Agarilytica rhodophyticola: one gene and its partner. The protein of the gene in region 2 interacts with the protein of the main gene of each other region in a pairwise test. Links are inferred from orthologs where the notes say so. Each region holds a gene or a part of one and is shown on either strand. Other genes may lie near its edges.

Evidence for each region. The genes of interacting proteins can lie anywhere in the genome.
Region 1: the proteins of BVC89_RS22060 (region 2) and mobA interact in binary tests that used the Escherichia coli proteins (3 or more experiments, as listed by UniProt). The link is inferred for Agarilytica rhodophyticola from one-to-one orthologs.

The regions. Positions count from the first base shown.
Region 1 is NZ_CP020038.1:1,187,244-1,190,691, forward strand. Bases 370-3,179 are described here. They hold mobA (molybdenum cofactor guanylyltransferase MobA), read right to left. Parts: upstream 2,183-3,179; coding sequence 1,556-2,182; downstream 370-1,555. Other genes in these bases: BVC89_RS05030 (cadherin-like beta sandwich domain-containing protein), read left to right, coding at 370-701; BVC89_RS05035 (hypothetical protein), read right to left, coding at 682-1,563; BVC89_RS05045 (LysR family transcriptional regulator), read right to left, coding at 2,386-2,583. Outside these bases: more of BVC89_RS05030, read left to right, coding at 1-369. UniProt on the Escherichia coli protein: Transfers a GMP moiety from GTP to Mo-molybdopterin (Mo-MPT) cofactor (Moco or molybdenum cofactor) to form Mo-molybdopterin guanine dinucleotide (Mo-MGD) cofactor.
Region 2 is NZ_CP020038.1:5,297,148-5,300,395, forward strand. The notes cover bases 399-3,248. They hold BVC89_RS22060 (molybdopterin molybdotransferase MoeA), read left to right. Parts: upstream 399-1,151; coding sequence 1,152-2,345; downstream 2,346-3,248. Other genes in these bases: moaA (GTP 3',8-cyclase MoaA), read left to right, coding at 399-534; moaB (molybdenum cofactor biosynthesis protein B), read left to right, coding at 587-1,105; BVC89_RS22065 (DUF1244 domain-containing protein), read left to right, coding at 2,433-2,741; BVC89_RS22070 (MOSC domain-containing protein), read left to right, coding at 2,751-3,248. Also shown: more of moaA, read left to right, coding at 1-398. UniProt on the Escherichia coli protein: Catalyzes the insertion of molybdate into adenylated molybdopterin with the concomitant release of AMP.

The sequences.
Region 1 (3,448 bases), 4.1 Mb from region 2 along the record:
ACGATATTGAATCTGGAACCGACGATTTCTCACAGTTTATTGTCGCTAATGCTGCAACTGGTGCAGTTACAGAAGTATTTCAAAATATATTTAACCTCGATAGCCAAGCAATAAACATCGTTAACGGGATTGGTATGGGTGAGACTGATGTTGCGGATAATACCCGCCAAGACACTGGCGATATCTTATATGCTGGGACGGTGGATCAAAATTTTACTACGCCATCGTTTCAAATTCGCTCTACCCTAGATAGTAACAACTGCCTAACTCGGCAGGAGGTCAATATTCTTCGAGATAATCTTGACGCCAGTCCGGAAGGGATCGTCGTGGCCGCCTGTGATGGCAGTGAAGCTCAACAGTGGACTTTTACCATCATTGACGATGGTTTCGTATTTATTTCACCTCGGTCTAGCTTGTCAACAAAAGTGTCTTTTGTTTCGTTAGTCAATGGCGATACCACTTTAACTTTTGCTGCTAACCGTGAAGATACTGGCGAGGTTTTGGACAGCGCTTTCTTCTTACGCTGGCGTATGCTGTTTAATGGTGAGGAAGTGGTTTTTTCTAATCGATTTAACCCAGCCTTTTTTCTAACGGAAGCTCCAAATATTACGGTGGCTGATTTAGAGGGTGGTAATCAGCCTATATTTGCAAAAATACCTGTCACTGGCGAGTCAGGCACTTTTACCCTCGTTCGCCAGTAAGTCTTTGGTATACCCAGTTTTGTTCAACATTATCGCATGCAACTAAGTTTTTACTTAGTTGCATGCATTGCTCAATACTTTGCGGGAAATTATTGCGGTAGCGTTGCTTAATTGCTTGAGATTTTCTTTCCTTTTTCAGTAGCTCGTACATTTTTCCAAAACGCTCAGTAAAACTATTTTGTTGGGCCATGGATGTCTTGTAGATAGCATGGAATTTAGTAAAAGAAATAGTCGAGTCCCCTAAGCCTATAGTGAGCATTTTTTCAATGTAGCGAGGATATAAACTTGATAAATATTGTAGGGCTTCTTGTTCTTGAGGTTTTTCTGGAAACTGCAAACGGTTGCTGTTCGTGAGCGCATTGTTAGGTAAGCGATTAGCAGGAATATTAATTGCCATATAATAAATGTCTTGGCCACATATGAGACGATCCCCATGTATTTCGCACCCCTGCATTGCTCTCCCGTGATCCACTCTTTTGCTATTTGCGGACCGTGCTTTTGAGGATGGCTGTTGCTTATAGGTTTTGGCTTCGGCTTTGCGCGATGTAACTGGAGTTCTTTTTTTACTGACAGAGCGAGAGGCATTGCGCTTACTAACTTTTGGTAGTGTTATTCCTGCTCTTTTTGCCGGTCCTCGTAACAATAAATTTTGTGTTGTAGCAGGGTTGCGACGAAATTCGTTAAATGCAGGTAGAGATTGCCCTTTGCCTTTTTCCACTAGTTGGCAGTAGACTTTTTCCAAGTCTGTTTTAGCCGAATCGAAACACTGCTTTGCGGTAATTCCTTGGACGTTTTGCACTGTGCATAATATGGTGATTGTTACCACCAGATGAAGTCGTTGTTTGAGGTTTATTTTATTCATAGTGATATATGTAACGCTCAGCTTCTTGCCATTGTTCTGGAGTATTGATGTTAAAAAATGGATCTATTGGGCTCGTATCAAATACGGACTTTTGATATTTCTGTTGTACAATAAAATGTCTAACACTACGCTGACCTGATTCTATAAATTGAATGAGTTTTTCGTATAAATGGACAGACCAAAGAGCCGTAATATAGTGATCTCTACCGGCGCTGCTGCAAAAGACAACATCTAATTTGTGGCTATCATGTGATTCCACTGTGCTAAACAATGTGTCTAGTAGGTTGTCTGGAATAAAAGGGCAGTCTCCAGGTACAGTTACACACCAATGGGCGCCTTTTGTACGCGCTACCTTGAGGGCTGCCAATAAACCACCCAAAGGCCCGATAGGCGGGGTAAACATATCATTAACAACCGTTAGGCTATAGTCCTTAAATCGGCTCTTATCGCCATTGACATTGAGAATAATATTCGTTGATTGCTTTTTGAGCGTTATCATTAACCGCTCTAATAACGTTAGGCTTCCCAGCTTTAGAAGACACTTGTCTATGGTGCCCATTCGATTGCCTTCGCCGCCAGCTAAAACAACAATAGGAATATCTTTTTTTTGTTCAAGCATAATATTGGGCCTGTATGGGCTAATTTAATTACTCCTATTTGCACTTATCACAGTTAAATATATGTGCTTTTTTTATTAAAATCATCAACCGCAAAAGCAAGAGTTACGTAAGGGTTTAGGGCTAAGCACCTAATTAGTATATCATTGATTGATATTTCGCCAGTAGGTGTGCGGGCAGCGATTCTTAACACGCCTGTTAGGCCCTATGGCTCTTGTGATACAGTGCCTAGCGAGTCGTCCACTTCCTCAATTAGTGCAGGGGTGCGAGACACTAATTCTTCCCCTGCTGGAGTCAGCCCTACTTTTCGAGTTGTTCGTAGAAGTAGACGTGAGCCTATCTTATTTTCTAACTGAGCGACATATTTGGATGTTAAACGATGAGAAGTTTCGGGCCTATTCACAGCTTCTGTAAATAAACCTGCTTAGGCTGTGGTCACGAGGGCCTTTAAATTGTCAATAATATCCATAATTCTATTACTAAAAGTAAAATGTTGATCGTCATCCTATATAGTCGCCATTGTGTTGAAAACCTGTGAGTCACATAATGATAACTGGAGCAGCATTCATCACCCAACCAAGTATATATCACGAGAAAATATTCTTTGTGGCGCTAGCATTCACTATTATGATATCCACAAAAATATTTATTCTTGCGCAAGTGAGATTTTCTCGATTGGCTAATATTTAGGACCTAATCTATTTCATAATATTTTCATTTGGTACGTCTTAAAGAAATTATCAAGTTTGCCGCTCTCTTTAGCGATATAAATTAACATATTATTTTTTTAGGTTTTTTATGATAGCGATGATGTTCTGTTTAAAGCTTAGAAATAAGTTAGTTTACTTGTTTCTTTAAGATTTTATAAATTCAATGCAGGTGGTTTTTTTGGCTATTGCACAATGGTTTACCGTTAATAATTTGAATACTGAATCCAGAGCTATAAGCTTCTAACGCGCAACTTATTTACTAGATTACACCGCTGAAACAGGTTTAAAAGTATCTCATCTGCTGTCGATATAGCGTTTATTTTGTTGATACTTATTTCTGGCTATATGCCCTTATTCCTTAGCGTTATTGATCTTATCGCTTGGGGGCTTGCGGTAGCCTTTTCGACAATAGCGATAACTCAAGTGAAAGCCCGAACAAGTAGGCCAACCTGACGCTTGGTGGCAAAGGTTGCCTAGGTTTGAAAGGTAAGAGCGTATCACACACCTTCTGATACGAAGTTATTTAGGCCATTTCACTCAGGCCCAGAGTAAATAATC
Region 2 (3,248 bases):
GGCTTTGAAAAAATTAAAATCAATGCAGTATTAATGAAGAACTATAACCTCGATGAAGCCTTACCGCTTGCTAGCTACGCTCTTGAAAGAGGTATGGATATTAGTTTTATCGAGGAAATGCCCCTGGGAGAAATCAGCAGCCACGCGCGAGATGCTGAGTTTATCAGTAGCGAAGATGTGCGCAACCTACTTGCCACAAACTTCCAGCTCAACCCCTCTGAACATTCAACGGGCGGGCCATCGCGCTACTGGGAGGCAGAGGGCTATGCCGGCAAAATAGGATTTATATCACCTCACACTGACAATTTTTGTGCAAGCTGCAACCGCGTTAGAGTCACCGCTTCCGGCAGGCTATTGCTATGCCTTGGCAATGAGCATAGTGTCGACCTCAAACAGGTCATGCGTGCAAATGATGATGATCAAGTATTACGTCAAGCGATTATTGAAGCGATGCAGATAAAGCCAGAGAAACACGAGTTTGATTTAACTCAGGAACCCCAGATACTGCGCTTTATGAATGCAACAGGTGGCTAGGTTAAAATACCGCTACCACATTTAATTCTTTATTTATCGAGTTAGAACTATTATGCCAGAGAAATTTGACGCCTTTGTGCCATTAAATATGTGTGTTTTGACTGTGTCAGATACGCGAACAAACGAGAACGATACTTCAGGGCAAAAACTCGTGGATTGTCTTACCGCAGCGGGCCACAAATTACATGATCGCACCTTGGTAAAAGACGATGTCTACCACATACGCGCAGTAGTGTCTCAGTGGATATACGACGGTGCAGCCCAGGTAGTGTTAATTACTGGAGGCACCGGCTTTGCAGGTAGAGACAGCACTCCAGAAGCCATGCACCCTTTATTGGATAAAGAAGTCACCGGCTTTGGCGAGCTTTTCCGTCAAGTTTCCTATGATGAAATTGGCACATCAACTATTCAGTCCCGCGCCTTTGCAGGCTTTGCTAACAAAACTCTTATATTTTGTCTGCCCGGCTCTACTGGTGCTTGTAGCACCGCTTGGAACAAAATTATAGAAGAACAAGTAAATTCTTTAACACGTCCCTGCAATTTTGTTGGTCAACTGGTGGCTAACAAGTAAAACCTAACCACATTCCCTATGCGTTATCAATATAAAGTGAGAGCCAATGCTTGAAGTCGAGGAAGCGCAACAAAATATTCTAGCTGCAATAGAGTCAATAACGTGCGAGCAGAGCGTCGGTATCGCACAGGCCTGCAATCGTGTTTTAGCACACGATATAGTCGCTAAGGTTAACGTACCCCCAGCGGATAATAGTGCAATGGATGGTTACGCGGTCAATGTTTATGAATTAACTGATGGTCAGTCTGAATTCCCAGTTTCGCAGCGCATACCTGCAGGTGCGGCACCTTCTCCGTTAAAGGCAGGGTCTGCTGCAAGAATTTTCACAGGCAGTGAAATACCTCAAAATGCCAACGCAGTTATTATGCAAGAAAACTGCGAAGCACTGGACAGTGAAAGGGTAAGAATTTTAAAAACACCTAACATAGGAGAAAACATTCGAGCCTGTGGACAAGACATAAAAGCCGAGCACACCATTTTAACCAAAGGGCAGCGCTTAAAACCTCAGCACATAGGTCTAATCGCTTCCATTGGCGAGTCCGAAGTGAGTGTACGTAGAAAAATTAAAGTTGCCTTGTTAAGTACTGGGGATGAATTAGTAGAACCCGGCTCACCTCTTAAACCCGGTCAAATTTATAACTCAAATTTACCCATGCTTGTATCTTTCCTGACCATGATGGGGTGTGAAGTTATTGAAAGGACAATTGTCGAAGATTCCTATGCAAGCACCTGCCAAGCACTAGAAAGCAGCGCAAAGGATGCAGATCTGGTTATTTCTACTGGAGGCGTTTCAGTTGGTGAAGAAGATCATGTTAAGGAAGCTGTGAAGGCACTGGGTGAACTTGCCGTATGGAAGGTAAGAGTAAAACCCGGAAAACCTCTAGCTTTCGGAAAAATTGGCAACACAGCTTTTTTAGGCTTACCTGGTAATCCTGTGTCAGCTTTTGTCACGTTCATATTATTTGCATCCCCTTTGCTTAAAAAACTTCAAGGCGAAAAAGATACTGCCCCTGTAAGTTTTTATTTACCTGTTAATTTTGCGGTAAGTAGAGCACAAACACGTCCGGAGTATATTCGCGTACGTATCAATAATGGCAAAGTTGAGAAATTTACTAACCAAAGTTCTGGTGTACTCACTTCGGTCTGTTGGGCACAAGCTCTGGCCTTGATTCCCTCTCACAAAGAGATGTCGGTTGGAGATTTAGTGCAAGTGTTTCCCCTAGACTCGTTTTACATCTGATAGTATTCACCTGATAAGTATTTACCCAGGCCTACCCAAAAGCATTCTGGTTTTATGGCCACCAATAACACAAGCGAACAATAAACAATGGACACACAAACGAAGACTGAAATCGAAGCAGCCGTATTTCAACGCTTATTACAACATTTGGATAGCAGAAAAGATGCTCAAAATATAGATTTGATGAACTTAGCAGGTTTTTGCCGCAATTGTTTATCGAAATGGTATCGCGCCGCTGCTGAAGAACACGGTGAAGAAATCGATTACGATAGCGCCAGAGAAATTGTTTATGGTATGCCCTATCCCGAGTGGAAGGAAAAGTACCAAACACCTGCAAACGATCAACAAATGAAACAATTTCAGAGTAATACACAACAAAAGGAAGATAAGCATTAAGGAGATAAAATGAAAGTAAGCGCAAGCATTTCTGGCCTTTATGTATATCCAGTTAAATCATTACAGGGGATTTCACTATCGCGTGCAGTGGGCTTAGTATCTGGTATCGAACATGATCGGCAGTGGGCGATTTTTACCGACGATGGCACCCCATTAACTCAACGTAAAAAGCCGAATATGGCTTTGATAAAGCCTAGTATCGAAAATAATGGCTTAACATTATCTGCGCCAGAAATGGGCAGTATATCCGTTGCAACTCCGAAACATGACAAGGAGCCTATCCCAGTAAAAGTGTGGAAAGATCACAGCTTCGGTCAAAGTGCAGCCGATGATGTTAACCAGTGGATCACTGAAGCTTTAAAATCAGATGTTCCTCTACGTTTGCTAAAAGCTCACCAAGGGCATAAAAGGGAGTTTATTAAGCCTGAACGCTTTGCTGTCGACAGTCAATATTTCTCTGATGCCGCGCCCTACCTTATTGCTAACAGTGCATCTTTAGAAGCATTG